DNA from 3 places in the Leclercia pneumoniae genome. Region 1 is predicted to be linked to each of the others. Evidence: predicted binding sites of a transcription regulator. Region 1 holds the regulator's gene; each other region holds the start of a gene.
The links. The regulator PhoB, encoded in region 1, activates phosphate uptake and scavenging genes when phosphate is short. The targets are predictions, from matches to a motif close to CTGTCATAAAACTGNCNNAT.

Region 1 (7,173 bases):
AGTTTGCCCGGATAGAGAGAAACCAGAATCACAAGCGCGAAGTAGACCAGGCTATAGATAAACAGCGGCATCGCGCCGTCGCCCGTCAGGGGCGCGATCCCCACTTCGAATGAGACGGTCGCGGTACGTGGCGTGGCAAACAGCGGGCCCACGGCCAGATAACAGACGGTCGCCAGCAGAATGCCAGCCACTTTACCAATCGGGGTGCTGAGGCTGTCTACGCCGCCGCCCACTTTCGCCAGCGCGATAACGGTTAGCACCGGCAGACCCACGGCAGTGATCAGGAAGCCAATGGCTGCCGTCCAGACGTGTTCACCCGCCTGCAAGCCAACCATGGGAGGAAAGATGATGTTGCCTGCGCCAACGAACAGCGCAAATGTCATAAAGCCCAGCGCAACGATGTCGCGCGATTTCAGATGATGGGTCATAAAACCTTACTGCCTGTGGATGTGGTGTTGAAAACGATGAATTTTTCGCCATCCCTGCCGGGACAAAACAGCGGAAAAAATACTCAATTTCAGTGGGATATACTCCCGTACTGGCGTGGAGAAGAATAGTTTTTCGATTTACCACGCAAATATAGTCGGTATGACGATATCTGGGGCGCAATTTAAACGCTTATAACGTTTAAAGGCAATATAGGATCTCAAAACCAGAACATTATGCCGGAATGAAAAGAGTGATTGGAACAATGAACCATGTATAAGAAAAACTCATGGCTAATCATGCGAACAAAAAAGCAACAGCAGTATGAAAATCATGCTCGCTTCGCCTGACTGCAAAGTAAACAGGCCAGCTTTCGCTGGCCTGTGGCAACTTCCGATTACAGCACTCCTCTCAGCCCTTTCAACTGGCAAGCAAACGTTCCGGAATAACGAAGCTGAAACGCGTGCTTACGCCGGGCTGGCTGGAGATATCGAGCCGGCTTTCATGGTGATTAATGGCATGCTTCACAATCGCCAGCCCCAGGCCACTGCCCCCGGTCTGCCGGGATCGGGCTTTATCCACCCGGTAGAAGCGTTCAGTCAAACGCGGAATGTGTTCTGGTGCCACCCCGGGTCCATCATCATCAACGCTGAACTCCGCGCCGGAAGCGACACGCTGCCAGCGCACCTTAATCGAGGTGCCCTCAGGGGTGTGATTCACCGCATTATATACCAGGTTCGAGATGGCGCTGCGCAGTTCATCTTCACTGCCGCGCACTTTTAACGTGTTGTCCACGTCGAAGCTCAGCTGGTGTCTACCGTGGCTTAAGGTCTGGGCTTCACGTTCGAGCAGGCGCAGCATCATCGGCACATCAATGGTATCGTTCAGCGCCAGCGTTGGTGCGGCTTCGATACGCGAAAGCGTCAATAACTGGCGAACCAGCCCCTCCATCCGGTGGGTCTGTTCACGCATGGTGTGCAACGCTTTCTCGCGCGGTGCTCCCTCCAGCGTCTGCTCCTGCATCATCTCCAGATAGCCCTGCAACACCGTTAACGGCGTACGCAACTCATGGCTGACGTTAGCAAAGAAGTTTCTACGCGCCCCTTCCAGCTGGTGCATCTGGGTCACGTCACGCGCCACCATCAACCACTGTTGATCGCTGTAAGGCATGACGCGGATCTCAAGATGACGGCTATTGTTCAGTACCAGATTGTGCGGGCGGGTAAAATCGCGCGCTTTCAGGTAACGGGCGAATTCCGGATAACGCAGCAAGTTAAGGATATTCTGGCCGTTATCGTCCGGCCAGCGCAGGCCAAGAAGCTGCTGCGCCAGGCCATTACACCAGAAGATCGCCCCCTCTTCGGTGGTCAACACCACCGCGTCCGGCAACGATTCGGCACCGCTGCGAAAGCGCTTAATCAGGCTACCCAGCTCGCGTCGACGCTTTTTATTACGCATCTGCATCTGGTGCAGGCCATACAGGAGCGGCTCCCAACTGCCGCTACCCGGCGGTGGGGTCATGCTTCTGTCTACCCATAGCCACCAGGAGAGACGCAATAAATTCCAGAAGTGCCAGATAAGCAGGCCGGTCACTGCCGCAAGTAAAAACCACGGAAGATAACCTAACACGGCCCCCAGAATCAGGGCCGGAATGCAGCATAAGATCAGTTCAAATAAAAGCCTTTTCCATGACAGACGTTCCAGCACGCGTCACACTCCTGTCATTGTTCAGTAACGGGTCGAGAATCGATAACCCGTGCCGCGGACCGTCTGCACCATGCGATCGTGCCCGCTGAGTTCCAGCGCTTTGCGAAGGCGCCTGATATGGACATCCACCGTCCGGTCTTCGACATAGACGTTAGTTCCCCAGACATTGTTGAGCAACTGTTCGCGGCTGTAGACACGCTCCGGGTGGGTCATAAAGAAGTGCAATAATTTGAATTCGGTGGGGCCCATATCGAGTGGGTTTTCGCCGGTCATGACGCGATGTGAGGTAGGATCCAGGCTAAGTCCCTGCATCTCAATCACCTCTTCCACCGCCATCGGCGAGATGCGGCGCATCACGGCTTTGATACGCGCCACCAGCTCTTTTGGCGAGAAGGGCTTGGTGATGTAATCATCCGCGCCGGTTTCCAGACCGCGGACACGATCCTCCTCTTCACCACGCGCGGTCAGCATCACCACCGGGATATCCCGGGTCAGGGCTTCACGTTTAATGTGTTTGATAAATTGCAGACCCGAGCCGCCAGGCAGCATCCAGTCCAGCAAAATAAGATCGGGCCAGGGTTCGTTGAGCTGGTTCACCGCACTGTCATAATCCTCGGCTTCAACGGGCTGAAAGCCATTTTGCTCAAGCACGAAACAGACCATTTCACGGATAGGTGCTTCATCTTCTACGACCAGAATACGTCTCGCCATACATTGCCCTGTCTTAATTAGGTTACATGATTGTAATGCGGCGTCATTATGCGTCAGATTTGTGACAGATTTATGAAAAACTGTTCCAGCTCAGATGGCAAGCTGTTGTTTTCTGGCAGCCGTGATTTTCCTGCCTTTAGACGTTTATAATCCCCTTCCCCTCTTTTTGCCACGGATCTGTTATGCGCATACTTCACACCTCAGACTGGCACCTGGGTCAGAATTTTTACAGTAAGAGCCGCGCCAATGAACATGAAGCCTTCCTCAACTGGCTGCTGGAGGTAGCGCAAGCGCAGCAGGTAGATGCCATCGTCGTCGCCGGAGATATCTTCGATACCGGATCGCCTCCCAGCTATGCGCGTGAGCTTTATAACCGTTTTGTGGTGAACCTGCAGCAGACCGGCTGCCATCTGGTGATTGTCGCAGGCAATCATGATTCCGTGGCGACCCTGAACGAATCCCGCGATCTGCTGGCGTTTCTGAATACGACCGTTATCGCCAGCACCGGACACCCACCGCAGGTGTTAAAAAAACGCGACGGCACCCCGGGTGCCATACTCTGCCCGGTACCGTTTTTACGCCCTCGCGATGTGGTGCAGAGCCAGGCGGGGATGTCCGGTGCAGAGAAGCAGCAGCATCTCCTGCAGGCCATTACCGATTATTACGCCAGACAATATGCCGACGCCTGTGCCCTGCGGAGCGATAGCGCCTTGCCGGTGATCGCCACGGGCCATCTGACGACCGTTGGCGCCAGTAAAAGCGATGCGGTCCGCGACATCTATATCGGCACGCTGGACGCGTTCCCGGCGCAGAACTTCCCGGCGGCGGACTATATCGCGCTGGGCCATATTCATCGGGCGCAGGTCATCGGCGGCTGTGAGCATATCCGCTACTGCGGCTCCCCTATCGCCCTTAGCTTTGACGAGACGGGGAAAAACAAAAGCGTGCATCTGGTCAGCTTCCATGACGGCAAGCTGAGCGCCGTCGAGACGCTGGAGGTGCCGGTAACCCAGCAACTGGCCGTCCTGAAAGGCGACCTGGCGTCAATTACCCAGCAGCTTGAACAGTGGCGCGGCGTCGCGCAAACCCCGCCAGTATGGCTCGATATTGAGATCACTACCGACGAATACCTGCACAATATGCAGCGCAAAATTCAGGCGCTCACCGAGGATCTGCCGGTAGAGGTGTTACTGGTGCGCCGCAGCCGGGAACAGCGCCAGAAAAGTCTGCTCGCCGCCCAGCGCGAGACATTGAGTGAACTGAAGGTGGAAGAGGTCTTCGAACGGCGACTGGCCCAGGAAGAGCTGGATGAAACACGGCGCGCGCGGCTGAATGAGCTATTTAACGATGCGCTGAATACCCTGAATGACGAGGAGTCGCACCCATGAAAATTTTGAGTCTGCGCCTGAAGAACCTCAATTCATTAAAGGGTGAGTGGAAAATCGACTTCACCGCCGAGCCCTTTCTCAGCAACGGCCTGTTTGCCATTACCGGGCCGACCGGTGCGGGGAAAACCACCCTGCTGGACGCCATCTGCCTCGCGCTGTACCACGAAACACCGCGCCTGAACACGCTCTCACAGTCACAAAATGATCTCATGACCCGGGACACCGCCGAGTGTCTTGCCGAGGTGGAATTTGAGGTCAAAGAGGTGGCCTATCGCGCCTTCTGGAGCCAGAACCGTGCCCGCAACCAGCCTGATGGCAATCTGCAGGCGCCGCGCGTTGAGCTGGCCCGCTGTGAAGATGGCAAAATCCTCGCCGACAAAGTGAAAGATAAACTGGAACTGACCGCCTCCCTGACCGGGCTGGATTACGACCGTTTTACCCGCTCAATGTTGCTCTCGCAGGGTCAGTTTGCCGCCTTCCTCAATGCAAAACCGAAAGAGCGTGCGGAGCTGTTAGAGGAGCTGACGGGAACGGAGATCTACGGCCAGATTTCGGCGAAGGTATTTGAAAAACACAAAGCCGCTCGCCAACAGCTTGAGATGCGCGAAGCGCAAGCCGCCGGGGTCGTGCTGTTAAGCGAAGAACAACAGCAGCAGTTAGTTCAAGGTTTGCAGGCACTTACTGACGAAGAAACCTCACTGCTGGCCGAACAACAGCGCCAGCAGCGCTGGCATCAGTGGTGGGTGCGCAGTGATGAACTGGCCCGCGCCCAGCAACAGGCGCAGGCTGCACATCAGCAGGCGCTTCACGCGCAAACGGATGCCCAGCCGCAACTGGCAAGGCTGCAGCTGGCCCTTCCCGCACAGGCGCTGCGCCCGCTATGGACGCGCGAGCAAGAGCAGAGCGCCTCTCTCACCCGTACCCGCCAGCAAATTTCAGAAGTGAATGCTTGCTTACGTGATCGGATGGCACAGCGGGGGCGCGTCCGTAACGGTGCAGCCCGCAGCATGGCGCAACTTGAGGCGCAACAAAAGCAGATGACCCTCTGGATGGAAGCGCATCGTCAGTTTGGTCTCTGGAGTTCGCACATTGCCGGTTGGCGGGCCCTTTTCAGCCAGCAGCAACGCGATAAACAGCAGTATGATGGCCTCAACAAACGGCTTGCGGAGTTTCAACAAAAACGCGCTGCGTTGCCGCAGCCTGCTCTGACGCTGTCGCCAGAGGAGACCGCCGCCGCCATTGAGCGACAGGTGCAACTGCGCCCAGTGCGCCAGCGCCTCGCCACCCTACAGGCTCGCTACCAGCCTCTGCAAAAACAACTGGCTGATAATCGCGACGGTCAGCAGAAAGGAGAAGCAGAGAAAACCCGTCTGGAAGAGACCCTGACGGCGCGCCGCCTGCAGTATAAAGAGAAGCATCAACACTACCTGGATGTCAAAACGCTCTGCGCGCAGGAAGAACAGATTAAAGTACTGGAAAGTTATCGCGCCACGCTGGAGGCCGGCAAAGCCTGCCCGCTCTGCGGCTCGACCCACCATCCTGCGGTATCACAATACCAGGCGCTGGAGTTAACGGAAAATCAGCGACGTCGTGATGAACTTGAGCGTGCGGTTAAGCAGCTTGAGGAAGAGGGTCTGCTGCTGCGCGGGCAACTGAACGCACGTGTTGAGCAGTTGCAACGCGAGGCGAAGCTGATCCAGACGCTCTCAGAAGATGAGCAAGCACTTACTAAAGCGTGGCAGGAGAGTTGCTCCCAGCTAGCCATCACCCACTCGATTCAGGACGACATTACACACTGGTTGAACGAGCAGGAGCAGTACGAGCAGCAGCTTTACCAGCTAAGCCAGCTTCACGCTCTACAGGTACAGTTAAACGACCTGGAACAGCAGCGACAGCAGAGCAAACAACAACTCGACGCCCAGCAACAGTCGCTGCAGAGCGCGCTAGAGGCGCTGGCACTCACCGCCCCCGCCGAGGGCGAAGCTGCGGCCTGGCTCGCCGAGCGTGAAGCCGAGGCGAATAGCTGGCAAGCGCAACAGACGCAGCTTGCGGCCATCCAGGAGCGTATCCAGGCCCTGAAACCCCTGCTTGATACCCTACCGCCTTCAGAGCAGGAAGATGAAGAGCCGGTGCCCGAAAACTGGCAGGCGATCCACACCGAGTGCATCTCGCTGCAGAGCCAACTGAATACGCTGCAGGCGCAAGAGAGAGTGGACGCAGACAGGCTGACGGAATTACAAGAGCAGTTTGCGGCAGCCCTGTCCGCCAGCTGTTTTACCGATCAGCAGGCCTTCCTGGCCGCCGTGCTGGATGATGAGAGCGTGAGCAAGCTGGAGCAGCTGAAACAGACGCTGGAGCAGCAGATCCAGCAATCACGCGCCCTGGCTCACCAGGCAGAGCAGCAGTGTAAAGCGCATGCGGCACAACGCCCTGCAGATCTTCCTGATGAGGTCGCGATGCAGACCCTGCAGGAGCAGTTACACCACCTGGCGCTGAAACTGCGTGAAAATACCACCCGCCAGGGTGAAATACGCCAGCAGGTAAAACAGGACGCCGACAATCGCCAGCACCAGCAGGTGCTGATGCAGCAAATTGAAGAGGCCGCACGTCTGGCGGAGGACTGGGGATATTTGAATGCGCTGATTGGCTCAAAAGAGGGCGATCGCTTCCGTAAATTTGCGCAGGGGCTGACCCTGGATAACCTGGTCTGGCTGGCAAACCAGCAGCTAATCCGCCTGCACGGCCGCTATCTCCTGCAACGGAAAGTCAGCGACGCGCTGGAGCTGGAGGTGGTCGATACCTGGCAGGCCGATGCCGTACGCGATACCCGCACCCTTTCAGGCGGTGAGAGTTTCCTGGTGAGCCTGGCGCTGGCGCTGGCGCTTTCCGACCTGGTGAGTCATAAAACGCGTATCGACTCGCTGTTCCTCGATGAAGGTTT
Region 2 (7,173 bases), 370 kb from region 1:
CACGTTTGAGTAGCGCATCGCGCAGCACCATGCCAGAGATATGATGACGGCGGAACAGCTCGCTACCTTCACCGGTCTCCATTAATTCGATAAAACGCAACTGAATGCGACGCGGTTTGATCCACGCCAGGAAGGTGTCGAGCTGATGATGATTCACATCGCGCATGAGCACGGTGTTGACTTTAACCTTGTCGAAGCCTGCCTCAAAGGCGGCATCGATCCCCTCCATCACCTGCTGAAACTTGTCCTGCCCGGTGATGGCGTGGAACTGACGGGCATCGAGGCTATCGACGCTAACGTTAATTGCCGTCAGGCCCGCATCGCGCCACTGGGCGACGTCGCGTGCAAGACGGTATCCGTTGGTTGTGACCGCAATCTGACGAATGGCGTCGTTTTCACGCACAGCGGCAATAATATCGACAAAATCACGGCGCAGTGAGGGCTCTCCTCCCGTAAGGCGAACCTTTTCGGTGCCCATTGCAGCAAAGGCGCGCGTCACGCGGCGCACTTCATCCACGGAGAGAAAGCCGTTATTGGTTACTCTACCCGGTTTGTAACCCTCGGGCAGGCAATAGGTGCAACGAAAGTTGCACACATCGGTAATCGACAAACGTAAGTAATAAAACTTACGCGCGAAAGCATCGGTAAGTTGTGAAGCCATGTACACCTTTCCAAATATGGGAGGCACAGTCATTTCTTTCTGTACCCTGGTGGCGGAACCGCCACGGCCAGAACGCCATATCATTGTGGACACAGGCGTTAAGGCTAGAGTGTATGTTTTCAGTAATGAAAACGTGGTTAAGCCGATAGTAGCGCGTTAAAGGGGATTTCGCCATCCCGCGCTTTCGCTATATAAATTTATATATAACGCGCTTATCGTCTATTTTCGCAACAGAATACGCAAATACCCTGTTTTTGCATTGATGTACGTCATTTTGCCTCCGGACGGGCATCGTCTTTTAGGGGTAGTTAGGTTACTGTTAGCGGGTTCGTAATTTGAAGGAATGTTTATGCGCAACCGCACTTTTGCCGACCTCGATCGCGTGGTGGCCCTCGGTGGAGGGCACGGCCTGGGACGAGTGATGTCATCTCTGTCATCTCTTGGCTCACGCCTGACAGGGATTGTAACTACCACTGATAACGGGGGCTCAACGGGTCGAATTCGCCGCTCTGAAGGGGGGATCGCCTGGGGCGACATGCGTAACTGCTTAAACCAGTTAATTACCGAACCCAGCGTCGCCTCGGCCATGTTTGAGTACCGTTTTGGCGGTAATGGCGAGCTTTCGGGTCATAACCTCGGAAATCTCATGTTAAAGGCGCTGGACCATCTCAGCGTCAGGCCTCTGGAGGCGATCAATCTCATTCGCAACCTGCTTAAAGTGGATGCGTTTTTGATTCCGATGTCCGAATTGCCGGTCGATCTGATGGCTATTGATGCCGACGGCCACGAAGTCTATGGCGAAGTGAATATTGATCAGCTCACCGTAGCGCCAAAAGAGCTGATGATCTACCCAAGCGTGCCTGCCACCCGCGAAGCGGTAGAAGCGATAGGCGAAGCAGATTTGATACTGATTGGCCCCGGCAGCTTTTATACCAGCCTGATGCCGCTGCTGTTGATTAACGAGCTGGCGCAGGCGCTACGCCGTACACCGGCACCGGTGGTCTATATCGGTAACCTGGGGCGCGAACTCAGCCCGGCCGCGGCCAGCTTAACGCTGGCGAACAAATTGCAGCTGATGGAGGAGCGGGTCGGTAAGAAAATTATCGATGCGGTGGTCGTGGGGCCCAAAGTGGATACTTCAGGAATGGAGGGACGCGTGGTGATCCAGGAGCCGCTGGAGGCCAGCGATATCAAATATCGTCACGATCGACATCTGCTGCGTGTCGCGCTGGAAAGCGCCATTCAGGCATTGGGCTGAATGACGTTTTGACCGGTTCCCTCACCTCTCGGGCGAGGGAACCGAGATTAATCACGACGCCGCAATAAACAACTCTCGCAACTGATGCAGCTGATCGCGAAGCTGCGCCGCCTCTTCGAACTCGAGGTTCTGCGCATGCTCCATCATCTGGCCTTCCAGTTCGTGTATTTTCTGCTGCAACGCTTTTGGCGTCAGTAACGCGGAATCGTCTTCCACTATGACCGGGCGCGCTTTACCGCGGCCTTTGGCTTTGGTCTTGGCAATGTTCTGACCCAGCGCCAGAATATCCACCACTTTCTTGTTCAGACCCTGTGGCGTGATGCCGTGCTCTTCGTTGTATTGTTGCTGCTTCTCACGACGACGCTCGGTCTCACCAATCGCTTTCGCCATCGACGGGGTGATCTTATCGCCGTAGAGAATCGCCTTACCGTTTACGTTACGCGCGGCACGGCCAATGGTCTGAATCAGTGAACGCTCAGAGCGCAGGAAGCCCTCTTTATCAGCGTCGAGAATCGCGACCAGCGACACCTCAGGCATGTCCAGCCCTTCTCGCAGTAAGTTGATGCCCACCAGCACATCAAACTCGCCCAAACGCAGGTCGCGGATAATTTCCATACGCTCGACGGTATCGATATCCGAGTGCAGATAACGCACCTTTTCGCCATGCTCTTCCAGGTATTCGGTCAGATCTTCCGCCATGCGCTTGGTGAGGGTCGTTACCAGCACGCGCTCGTTGATAGAGGCCCGGGCGCGGATCTCAGAGAGCAGATCGTCAACCTGCGTCGCCACCGGGCGCACCTCTATGATCGGATCAAGCAGACCGGTCGGACGCACAACCTGATCCACTACGTCGCCGCCCGACTTTTCGAGCTCATAGTTGCCCGGCGTCGCTGAAACGTAGATGGTTTGCGGTGCCAGTGCCTCGAACTCTTCAAATTTCATTGGGCGGTTGTCCAGCGCGGAAGGCAGGCGGAAGCCATACTCCACCAGCGTCTCTTTACGCGCCCGGTCACCGCGATACATGCCGCCGATTTGCGGAATGGTTACGTGGGATTCATCCACCACCAGCAGGCCATCCGCCGGCAGGTAGTCAAACAGGGTCGGCGGCGCCTCGCCCGGCCCGCGCCCGGAGAGGTACCGGGAGTAGTTTTCGATGCCGGAGCAGTAGCCCAGCTCGTTCATCATCTCCAGATCAAACTGGGTGCGCTGGCTCAGGCGCTGCTCTTCCAGCAATTTATTGTTGGCAAGCAGCACCTTACGGCGATCGCCCAGCTCGACTTTAATCTCTTCCATCGCCTGTACGATACGCTCGCGTGGGGTCACGTAGTGGGTCTTTGGATAGATGGTGTAACGCTGGATCACCGACTCCACATGGCCGGTAAGCGGGTCGAACAGCGACAGCCGCTCTACCTCTTCATCAAACAGTTCCACGCGCAGGGCGATATCGTCGGACTCGGCGGGGAAGATATCAATCACCTCGCCGCGCACGCGGAACGTACCGCGCTGGAAGGCCTGATCGTTGCGGGTGTACTGCAGCTCGGCCAGACGGCGCAAAATGGCGCGCTGATCGATAATCATGCCCACCGTCAGGTGCAGCATCATTTTCAGATAGAGATCCGGGTCGCCCAGACCGTAAATCGCCGATACCGAGGCCACCACCACCACATCGCGACGCTCAAGCAGCGCTTTGGTGGCAGAGAGTCGCATCTGCTCAATATGTTCGTTTACCGAGGCATCTTTCTCGATAAAGGTGTCCGAACTTGGGACATAGGCCTCAGGCTGATAGTAGTCGTAGTAAGAGACGAAATACTCAACGGCGTTTTCAGGAAAGAACTCTTTCATCTCGCCGTACAGCTGCGCCGCCAGGGTTTTATTTGGCGCCAGCACCATGGTCGGACGTTGCAGGTCGGCAATGACGTTGGCAACGGTAAAGGTTTTACCCGAGCCGGTTACCCCCAGCAACGTCTGATGCGCGAGACCATCCTCCAGCCCCTCTTTCAAACGGCGAATCGCTTCTGGCTGGTCGCCAGAAGGACGGAAAGCGGAATTCAGTTTGAACGGTTTACTCATTAACAACGACCTGATGATCAATTATACGGCAGGTGAGTAATTTTACTCGCGATACGGTTTTTTGCCAGTAAATTATACTGGATGAAAAACCAGTAACGTGAATTGCCATTTCTGTTACCGCCTACTCTTTAACCGGTTTACTGCGCAAAATTTCGCCTGCAACCCGCCAGAATGCGGAACTTTTTCGGTTATCCCCAAAACTTTTCCTTTTTTAACATTTGTCAAGACGAGCCCACGTACTTTTGTCATTAACCATGACACTTTCTTGACAGACATTGCTTTTATATAACTTATTGATAATAAAAAAATATTAAGAAAAGACGGGTTTCGCAGCAATTCAGGCGCAGGCCGCGTATTCTCTCGCTTACCTCACGTTTTCTAACTCTAATGCACAAGGTTATCCACAGGAATAGTGGATAACTCATTCCAGCCCGTAGCCGCCGCCGCTCTGCTAATTCCCGGTTTTTTAACCCAACGCGGCAAGAAATTTTTTTATCGCTAAATTTTGGTGATCCTCAGCGAAAAAAGGCAGAGCAAATTGGTGGGATCTTGCTCACACTCCCGGCAGAAAGGCGCTGCACCATTACTCTTCATGGCTGGCACTGCGGCAGTGCAATCTTCTGCGATTGAGGGAGAAACTTTGCGGCGGGTTCCGAAAAAACGGTGTTTTTTGCCCTCTTCTGACTCTGTGGCAAGGGTTTTGCAGTACATGTCAGGTCATCGTCGCCAGCCTAAGGAGAAAACACGATGTTGAGCCTCCGAGCCGTTAACCAGTACTACGGGAATCAGCATACGCTATGGAATGTCGATCTCGACCTGCCCCCCGGCGTGTGTACCGGTATCGTCGGCCAGCCCGGCATGGGGAAAACCACGCTGATCCACTGTATTGCGGGTTTGCTGCCCGTCGCCAGCGGCAGCATGGTGTGGCATGAGGCGGGCGCCCCTCCCTACAATCTGTTAGGCGTGGCAGCGCAGACGCGCCATCAGCTAGGCATTGGCTATGTGCCGCAAGAGCGGCGCATCTTTTCACAGCTGACGGTAGAGGAGAACTTACAGGTTGCGCGGATGGCAAAGGGAGACATGGGCGGCACCATGAATGGCGAGATCTACGACCTCTTCCCGGAACTCTACCCTTTGCGCCGGTTACGCGCGTCGGGTATCGGTGAGGCAGAGCAGTACCAGCTGGCGCTGGCGAATACGCTGGTGACCCGTCCCCGGCTGCTGATCCTGGATGAACCCAGCCGCGGGCCAGGGCAGTCGTTCGCCGTGAAGCTGGCGCAGCTGCTGGTGCGGCTTAACCGGGAGTTAGGGTTATCGGTTTTACTGGCAGAACAGCAGCTGTCGCTGATCCGCCGGGTCGCGGATCGCTTTTGTTTACTCTATCGCGGGCGCAACGTTGCGCAGGGACGCGTTAGCGAGCTGGACGATCCCCTGCTGGCCCACTGGATGGCGTCAGCGCGCTAAGGGAGAGATAGCGCCCCACCTCTGCCGTATCGCCGTGCTCACCCAGCCAGGGGATCTCGCCCAGCAGCGGTGCGGGGATGAGCCGGGTCAACGACGCCATATACTCCGCGTGGCGTTTACCCGGCGGTACGACATCGTTGGCCACCCAGCCCGCCAGCCGGAGTCCGGCCTGCTCTACCGCCTTCGCGGTCAGCATGGCGTGGTTAATACAGCCCAGTTTCACCCCTACCACCAGGATCACCGGCAACTGCTCAGTCACTACCCAGTCGGCAAAAGTCTGTGTCTCTGAGAGTGGCGTGAACCACCCACCGGCCCCCTCTACCAGCACCCAGTTGGCCTGCTGTTCAAGGGTACGCAAGCCGGCAGAGAGGATCGAAAAATCGATGGGGCGCCCTTCGTCAGCGCTGACGATGTGCGGGGAAGTCGGCTCCGCAAAGGTGTAAGGGTTCACCCGATCGTAGGGCAGCGCCACGCTGCTGTTGTGCTGTAATGCCAGCGCATCGCTGTTACGAAGCCCCTCTACGGTCATCTCGCTGCCCGACGCAACCGGTTTGTAACCTGCCGTACGGTACCCCAGGGCGGAAGCTGCCTGTAACAGCGCGGTGCTGGCAACGGTTTTGCCTACCTCAGTGTCGGTGCCGGTGACGAAAAAGCGGTTAATCACGTTCGATAATTCCATGAAAGAGTTGATAAGTTAGCGGAAATTTTCCGTTCTGCTGCGGCCAGGCCAGCGCTAACTGCTGTAACGCTCTACGGGTCAGCAGTTTACCGGCACGCCCTTCGTGCAAATGGGTGGCTCCAATTCCCTTCAGGGATCGCATCGCCTGCAGGGCATCATCAAACGGCAAAGTGACCGTCTGACGCTTTACCCGGCAACGCCAGCCAGAGAGGGCTTCTGTGAGCTGCTGCGCCGTTAAAAAGCGGTTAGCGTGGGCGCGGTCATCTATCGCTCGCCAGGCCTGATTCAGCTCCGGCAGGGAGTCGTTCAGAAGTGTGGTAAATGCCACCTGCCCTCCAGGCCGCGTCACCCGGTAGAGCTCGGCGAGCGCCTGCGGCAGGCTGGCGCACCACTGTACCGCCAGGTGGCTCCAGACCAGATCGAAACCGGCATCCGCCAGCGGGATAGCCTCGATATCCGCCAGCAGGTAGGCGTCTGCGGCCTCGTTGCTGCGGGCCTGTTCAAGCATCGGTGCGCTGAGATCCATCGCCGTCACGTGGCAGCCCCGACTGCGCCAAACGCGGCTATTCCCGCCCGGACCGCAGCCTGCATCCAGCACCCGGCTGGGGGCGATGTCCCCCAACAGGGCCAGCAGCCCCTGCGCGCTGTGTCGCTGCAGCGCGTCATGGTTAGCATAGCTCTGGGCAGCGCGGCCAAAGGCAGCGGCAATCGCCTGTTTATTCACTTGCGGCATGGAGCGCCTCCAGAAGCGTCGTGATATCTGCCGCTTTATGAGCGGCGGTGAGGGTCAGGCGCAAACGCGCCGTGCCCGCAGGCACCGTAGGCGGTCGGATCGCCGTCACCCAAATGCCCTGGCTTCTGAGCTGCTGCGCCAGATGCAGCGCCCGGCCATTCTCGCCGACAATCAGCGGTTGAATGGCACTGTGCGAGTGGGTCACCTGCAGCGGCAAACCCTTCACACCACGGCGGAACTGTTGAATATGCTGTGCCAGTTTTTGTCGCCGCGCATCGCCCTCTTCACCCCGAATGAGGTTAAACGCC
Region 3 (7,173 bases), 2.0 Mb from region 1:
AGGCGCTCGCCGTCAGGCCCGGCCTGTTTTGGGCCAGGATAACGCGGGTTCACGCCGCTGACCGGGCAGACCGTGGTACACACCGTGCATTTTATGCAGCTTTCGAAACGGCTATCGCTCATTGTTCTGCCTCCATGCGTTGAATAATCTGCTCTGCGGCATGAAGCGCCGTGATAGCACACACGCCGCCGCCACAGCCCTGGGCAATCGGATCGTAGCCGCCCAGAATCGAGCCGATGGCGTAGAGACCGTTAAGCGACTGGCCGTTGAGCTGCGGGTGCAGGCGGTTATCAACAATCACGCCAAACTGCTGCCAGGGCTGCGGCGTAAAGAAATCACTCTGATACCAGTCCGAACGGGAGGCGCTCTGCCGGACATCCAGCCCCAGAATGGCTTCGCGGATCCCCTCGCGGGTACTCAGTAAGCCGTTACTGAAGAAGCTGCCGCTGGCCAGTACCACGGCGCGTGCGCGCAGCGGAATGTCACCGTGGTTTCGCGTCCACACCTCGCTGACCTCGCTATCAGACAGCGTGATCTTTTTCACCTCGTCACCCGCCATCCACACGCCGCCCTGGGCAATAAATTTTTGCTTAAGCTGCGTGTGCAACCGAATACCCGGTACGGAAGGGGGAAGGGTCGGCAGCAAGCCGAGCGTGCACGGCAGGCGGTCCGACAGCCAGCGCCAGAGTCGATTGGCGGTGAGGCCAAAGCACGCAGGCATCAACAGGGCATCACACTGTTCAGCGAGCGGCCTGAGCGCGTCATACAGCAGCGGCCAGTTATCGTCGTTATCCAGCAGCCGCGCGATATTCACTGCCCGAAACTCGCTGGGGTTTTCGCGCAGCACGTCCAGTTCGGGAAGGTCTATCTCCGCCGCCGTCGCGTTAATGCCGCGCTGACAGAGCGAGGCCGCCGCCAGGTGCGGCTGAAAATCAAGAAAACCGCCAATCCCCACCACCATTACGCGTTCTGCGCCGAACGGGGCGACAGGAACGTCTTCCGGGCTGAGCCACGCGGAACGCAGGGTGCCGAGCGGCGTCACGCGCTGGTGATTTTTCTCAGCGCTGCCCTGCATCCGCGCGCCACAGGCGCTCAGCAGCCTTTCGGTTTCTTGCGCCAGGCGGGCAATGTTGTGCTCGCCGATCAGGCTGTAGGGGTGCTCAGGCGCAAGTGCGCCGCGACAGGCATCGTCGAGGAGATCCAGCGATCCGGAAGAGAAGTGCAAAGCGCTCTGCCCGCGGGTGACGATGGCGCAGCGCAGACCACGTTGCGTGAGCGTGATCCCGCACAGCAGCCCTGCCAGTCCGCCGCCGACAATGACGGTATTAAATTTCATTATGTGGCTCCTTCTCCAGGCCGCAAAGTCCCTGATAAACCCAGCGGGTAAACTCGCTTTCACGCAGGGCATCGCCCCAGGCAACGGGCTGAATGCCTTTCCAGCGTTCATTGAGGAAATCGCTGAGCTGGGTCAGGGACTGCGTTGAGGTGGTGGCGTGAAAGCGTTGCAGCAGCCCGGCGGCGCGACAGGCGCAAAGCTCGCCCTGACAGGTACCCATGCCGACGCGCGTGCGGCGGCGAAGATCGAGCAGCGTATTGACCGTCAGGTTCTCGACGGCATATTGCACCTCGCCTGCGGTCACCGCTTCGCACTCGCACACCAGGCTGCGGCTTAGTCGCCCCTCGCCAAGCCACTGCGGCGTTCTGTCGCCGTGGCGATAAATAGCAGAGCCGCGCAGCGGGGCGGGCAGAGAGATGATTTTCTGTAGCGTTTTCTCGGTGGACTGACGCGAGCCGGGCAGGGGCTGTTCTGCCGTGACGCACGGGGTGGTGTTACCAAGCTTGCGGCAGACCGCATCCGTGGCCCACTCCGCCATCAGGCGATAGGTCATGAGCTTGCCGCCGGTGATGGTGATAAAGCCCTCCATGCCGTCACGTTGGGCATGATCGAGCAGGACAATTCCCCGGCTGACGTTGCGCCCGCTGGGGTCGTTATCGCTGGCAACCAGCGGCCGCACGCCCGCATAGGCGCGCAAAATGCGGGTTTGTGCCATCATCGGAGCCAGTTTCTCGCCTTCGCGCAGCAGAATATCCACCTCTTCGGCCGTCACCCGGTTAACGTCAATCTCGCTGTAATCGACGTGGGTAGAGGTGGTGCCGATAAGCGAAATGGTGTCGCCCGGGACCAGAATATCGGCGTCGGAAGGCTTACGACAGCGGTTGATGACGTGGTTGTTGATGCGATGGTCGAGGATCAGCAGTGAACCTTTCGCCGGGAACATGCGGAGGGATAAGTCGGCGTATTCCGCGATGCGCTGCCCCCAGATCCCCGCCGCATTGATAACCACGGCGGCGTACAGTTCGCTGCGCTCGTTATATTGCGGGTCGAACACCCGCACGCCGCGCACAGTGTTGCCGTCGCGGATAAGCCCGGTGACTTCATGCCCGGTCAGAATGCGCGCGCCGTGTTCCCGTGCGTCCAGCATATTGGCGGCGGTCAGGCGAAACGGATCGACCGTGCCGTCGGGGACTTTCACCGCACCGGTGAGGGCCGGGTTGACAGAAGGCTCCAGCCGACGCGCCAGCGCCGGGTCGATGGCCTCGGCCTGGATCCCGGCGGCCGTACAGGCGGTGATAAAGGTTTGCTGAAACGCGAGATCGTCTTCGGGGAGGGTAATGAACAGTCCGTTGGTCGGCTCGACGCAGTGGCGGGCGATGCGTTTCAGGATCTGGTTTTCCGTAATGCACTCCCGCGCCGACTCGCCGTCGGTTACCGCGTACCTCGCGCCGCTGTGCAGCAGGCCGTGGTTGCGGCCCGTGGCGCCTGTCGCAATATCATGGCGCTCCAGCAGGGTCACGCTCAGGCCACGCAGGGCGCAGTCGCGGGCGATGCCGGCCCCGGTTGCGCCGCCGCCAATGATTATTACATCGCTGTAGCGAGGATCGAGAACCGTCATTGTCTTCCCTCTATGTTCGTTTTTTATCATTTAGCCACACTAAAAATGTGGTTTGTTTGATTTCGAACATAAACGCGCGTTATTCGAAAGTGAAACGTGATTTCATGCGCTATTTTGCGCATTCTGTCATATTTCTGTAACAATCTGTGCGTTGATTCACAGTAACAATCACCGTGATTTCTTAACATCCCCGCCTCTGGAATCGGGTGCGAAGCACCTTCTCATTCATCACAAGGCCACGGAGGCTGTCATGCTCAGTATCTTTAAACCTGCGCCGCATCGGGCGCGTCTGCCAGAGGCAGAGATAGATCCGCTTTACCGCCGTCTGCGTTGGCAAATCTTCCTGGGGATTTTCTTCGGGTACGCGGCATATTATCTGGTACGTAAAAACTTCGCGCTCGCCATGCCGTATCTGGTAGAGCAGGGCTTCTCGCGCGGTGATTTAGGGTTTGCGCTCTCGGGGATCTCGATCGCCTACGGCTTTTCCAAGTTCATTATGGGGTCGGTGTCGGATCGCTCGAACCCGCGCGTGTTCCTGCCAGCCGGTTTGATTCTGGCGGCCGCGGTGATGTTGTTTATGGGCTTTGTGCCCTGGGCGACCTCCAGTATCGCGATTATGTTTGTGCTGCTGTTCCTCTGCGGCTGGTTCCAGGGGATGGGCTGGCCGCCGTGCGGACGCACCATGGTGCACTGGTGGTCGCAGAAAGAGCGTGGCGGGATTGTGTCGGTCTGGAACTGCGCGCATAACGTGGGCGGCGGTATCCCTCCGCTGCTGTTCCTGCTCGGGATGGCATGGTTCAACGACTGGAAAGCTGCGCTTTACATGCCGGCGTTTGGCGCGATCGTGGTAGCGATTATCGCCTTCGCCCTGATGCGCGATACGCCGCAGTCCTGCGGCCTGCCGCCAATCGAAGAGTATAAAAACGACTATCCGGACGACTATAGCGAACAGCATGAAGAGGAGCTGACGGCCAAACAGATCTTCATGAAGTATGTGCTGCCCAACAAACTGCTGTGGTACATCGCGGTAGCCAACGTTTTCGTTTACCTGCTGCGTTACGGCATCCTCGACTGGTCGCCAACCTACCTGAAAGAGGTGAAACACTTCGCGCTGGATAAATCCTCCTGGGCCTACTTCCTGTATGAATACGCGGGTATCCCGGGCACGCTGATTTGTGGCTGGATGTCGGACAAGGTCTTCCGCGGCAACCGTGGTGCAACGGGTGTCTTCTTTATGACCCTGGTGACCATCGCCACCGTCGTTTACTGGCTTAACCCACCGGGCAACCCGGGCGTGGACATGGCCTGTATGATTGTGATCGGCTTCCTGATCTACGGCCCGGTGATGCTGATTGGCCTGCATGCCCTTGAGCTGGCACCGAAGAAAGCAGCAGGGACGGCGGCAGGCTTTACCGGCCTGTTTGGCTACCTTGGCGGCTCGGTCGCCGCAAGCGCCATTGTCGGCTATACCGTTGACTTCTTCGGCTGGGATGGCGGCTTCATGGTCATGATTGGCGGTAGCGTACTGGCGGTACTGCTGCTGATTGTTGTCATGATTGGTGAAAAACGTCATCACGCCGAAATACAGGCACGTCGTCAATAAGGAGCATTACGATGAAACTGACTCAACTCGCGACCGGCCTGCTGCTGGCCGGTGTCATGACAGGCTCGGCGCTGGCGGCAGACAAGATTGTCATTGCTCACCGCGGCGCCAGCGGCTATCTGCCCGAGCATACGCTGCCCGCGAAAGCGATGGCTTACGCGCAGGGGGCGGATTATCTTGAGCAGGATCTGGTGATGACCCGGGACGACCATCTGGTCGTCCTGCATGACCACTATCTTGACCGCGTCACCGATGTCGCCGACCGTTTTCCCGACCGTGCCCGCAAGGACGGCCGTTATTACGCCATCGACTTCACGCTTGACGAGATCCGCTCGCTGAAATTTACCGAAGGCTTCGAGATTGAAAACGGCAAGAAGGTGCAGGTCTATCCGGGGCGTTTCCCGATGGGCAAATCCGACTTCCGCATTCATACCTTTGAAGAGGAAATCGAGTTTGTGCAGGGGCTGAACCACTCTACCGGTAAAAACATCGGCATCTACCCGGAGATCAAAGCGCCGTGGTTCCATCATCAGGAAGGGAAGGACATTGCGGCGAAAACGCTGGATGTGCTGAAGCAGTACGGCTACACCAGTAAGAAGGATAAGGTCTACCTCCAGTGCTTTGATGCGGCTGAACTCAAGCGCATTAAAACCGAGCTGGAACCGAAGCGGGGGATGGATCTCAATCTGGTGCAGCTGATTGCCTATACCGACTGGAATGAAACGCAGGAGAAGCAGCCGGACGGCAAGTGGGTTAACTACAACTACGACTGGATGTTTAAGCCGGGCGCGATGAAGCAGATTGCCCAGTACGCCGACGGCATCGGGCCGGATTACCACATGCTGGTGGCGGAGGGCTCAACGCCGGGTCACATAAAGCTGACGGCAATGGTCAAAGAGGCGCATGCGAACCATATGCAGGTCCATCCTTTTACGGTGCGAGCCGACCAGTTGCCTGATTATGCGACGGACGTGAACCAGCTTTACAACGTGCTGTACAACCAGGCAGACGTTGATGGGCTGTTTACGGATTTCCCCGATAAGGCTGTGGAATTTTTGAACCACAAGCGTTAATGACAGACGTAACCTCATCCGGCCTGCGATTTCGCAGGCCGGGACCGCCGAACCCTCGCCACTAACCCTTTACGCAGCCTTACTCCGTTCGCCTATCCTGCCTGCCATGAATAAAGCCTTTATTAAGTGGGACATTGTCTGCTTCCCGACACAAATTGTTGAGATTTTTCCTAATCATGTTGGTTATCATAAGGCTGATTATTTACCTGTGAATAGTAACGGATGGTACAGCATGAACATGGCTGCAAAAGATAAAGAATTTAGCCATTGGTGGGCCACAGAAGGCGACTGGGTTGAAGAACCGAACTTTCGGCGTAAGGGAATGAGCGGCGTGCAATGTGTCGAGCGTGACGGCAAAAAGCTGTATGTCAAACGCATGACGCACCATCTGTTCCACTCCTTACGTTACCCTTTTGGCCGCCCCACCATTGTTCATGAGATCAGCGTTATCCACGATCTGGAAAAAGCGGGTGTGATCGTTCCTAAGATCGTTTATGGCAAAGCGATGAAGGTCGAGGGTGAATGGCGTGCCCTGCTGGTCACCGAAGATATGGCGGGATTTATCAGTATTGCTGACTGGTATCATCAGCACGCAATTACGCCGTTCCCGGACGAGGTGCGTGACGCCATGCTAAAAGCGGTCGCCCTGGCGTTCAAAAAAATGCATAGCGTTAACCGCCAGCATGGTTGCTGCTATGTACGTCATATCTATGTGAAGACCGAAGGGGTGGTCGAGGCAGGATTTCTCGATCTTGAGAAGAGCCGCCGTCGTCTGCGCCGCCATAAGGCTGCAAATCACGACTTCCGGCAGCTGGAAAAATATCTGGACCCGATTCCGAAGCGTGACTGGGAACAAGTCAAAGCGTATTACTACGCGATGTAATCGCTGTTACATCTCGATCTCAATATCCCCTTTAGCCCTGCAGCAGCAGGGCAAAATTTCCCCTTCGCTGATGAAGGCCAGCGGTTCGGCAATCCAGTCTACCTGACCGGATACCAGGCGACAGCGGCAAGAGCCGCAGTAACCTTCACGACACTGGTATTCTACTTCAACCTGATGCGACTCAAGAGCAATCAGCAGGGAGGGGTGCTCATCCCGGCACATAACCTCTGTGCCGGAAAGGCGAAGCGTCACGCGGCTCATCAGAGCTGGAAGTCGCTCAGGTCGTCGGTATTCACTTCAGAGTCAATCTGACCGACCAGGTAAGAGCTCACCTCCACTTCCTGCGGCGCAACCTGGACATTGTCAGAGACCAGCCAGGTATTGATCCACGGAATCGGGTTAGAGCGCGTCTGGAACGGCAGGTCAAGGCCCACCGCCTGCATACGGATATTGGTAATGTACTCGACGTACTGGCAGAGAATATCTTTGTTCAGGCCAATCATGGAGCCGCCCTGGAACAGATACTCTGCCCACTCTTTTTCCTGCACTGCAGCCTGAACGAACAGGTCGTAGCTCTCCTGTTTGCACTCTTCTGCGATCTCGGCCATTTCCGGATCGTCTACACCGCTGCGCAGCAGATTCAGCATATGCTGAGTACCT

Region 2: uvrB (excinuclease ABC subunit UvrB) is a predicted target of PhoB. The motif match lies at 4,242-4,261, and genes of this name have one in related genera.
Region 3: glpT (glycerol-3-phosphate transporter) is a predicted target of PhoB. The motif match lies at 3,078-3,097, and genes of this name have one in related genera.

The regions. Positions count from the first base shown of each region.
Region 1 is NZ_CP071383.1:933,564-940,736, reverse strand. It holds gene brnQ (branched-chain amino acid transporter carrier protein BrnQ) at 1-428, opposite strand, end outside; gene phoR (phosphate regulon sensor histidine kinase PhoR) at 847-2,133, opposite strand; gene phoB (phosphate response regulator transcription factor PhoB) at 2,155-2,844, opposite strand; gene sbcD (exonuclease subunit SbcD) at 3,027-4,232, shown strand; gene sbcC (exonuclease subunit SbcC) at 4,229-7,173, shown strand, end outside.
Region 2 is NZ_CP071383.1:1,307,413-1,314,585, reverse strand. It holds gene moaA (GTP 3',8-cyclase MoaA) at 1-661, opposite strand, end outside; molybdenum cofactor riboswitch at 649-785, opposite strand; gene yvcK (uridine diphosphate-N-acetylglucosamine-binding protein YvcK) at 1,011-1,919, shown strand; gene uvrB (excinuclease ABC subunit UvrB) at 1,971-3,989, opposite strand; gene JZ655_RS06145 (ABC transporter ATP-binding protein) at 4,737-5,453, shown strand; gene bioD (dethiobiotin synthase) at 5,401-6,117, opposite strand; gene bioC (malonyl-ACP O-methyltransferase BioC) at 6,110-6,865, opposite strand; gene bioF (8-amino-7-oxononanoate synthase) at 6,849-7,173, opposite strand, start outside.
Region 3 is NZ_CP071383.1:2,955,608-2,962,780, reverse strand. It holds gene glpC (anaerobic glycerol-3-phosphate dehydrogenase subunit GlpC) at 1-122, opposite strand, end outside; gene glpB (glycerol-3-phosphate dehydrogenase subunit GlpB) at 119-1,336, opposite strand; gene glpA (anaerobic glycerol-3-phosphate dehydrogenase subunit A) at 1,326-2,954, opposite strand; gene glpT (glycerol-3-phosphate transporter) at 3,205-4,557, shown strand; gene glpQ (glycerophosphodiester phosphodiesterase) at 4,569-5,630, shown strand; gene inaA (lipopolysaccharide kinase InaA) at 5,863-6,513, shown strand; gene yfaE (class I ribonucleotide reductase maintenance protein YfaE) at 6,520-6,774, opposite strand; gene nrdB (class Ia ribonucleoside-diphosphate reductase subunit beta) at 6,774-7,173, opposite strand, start outside.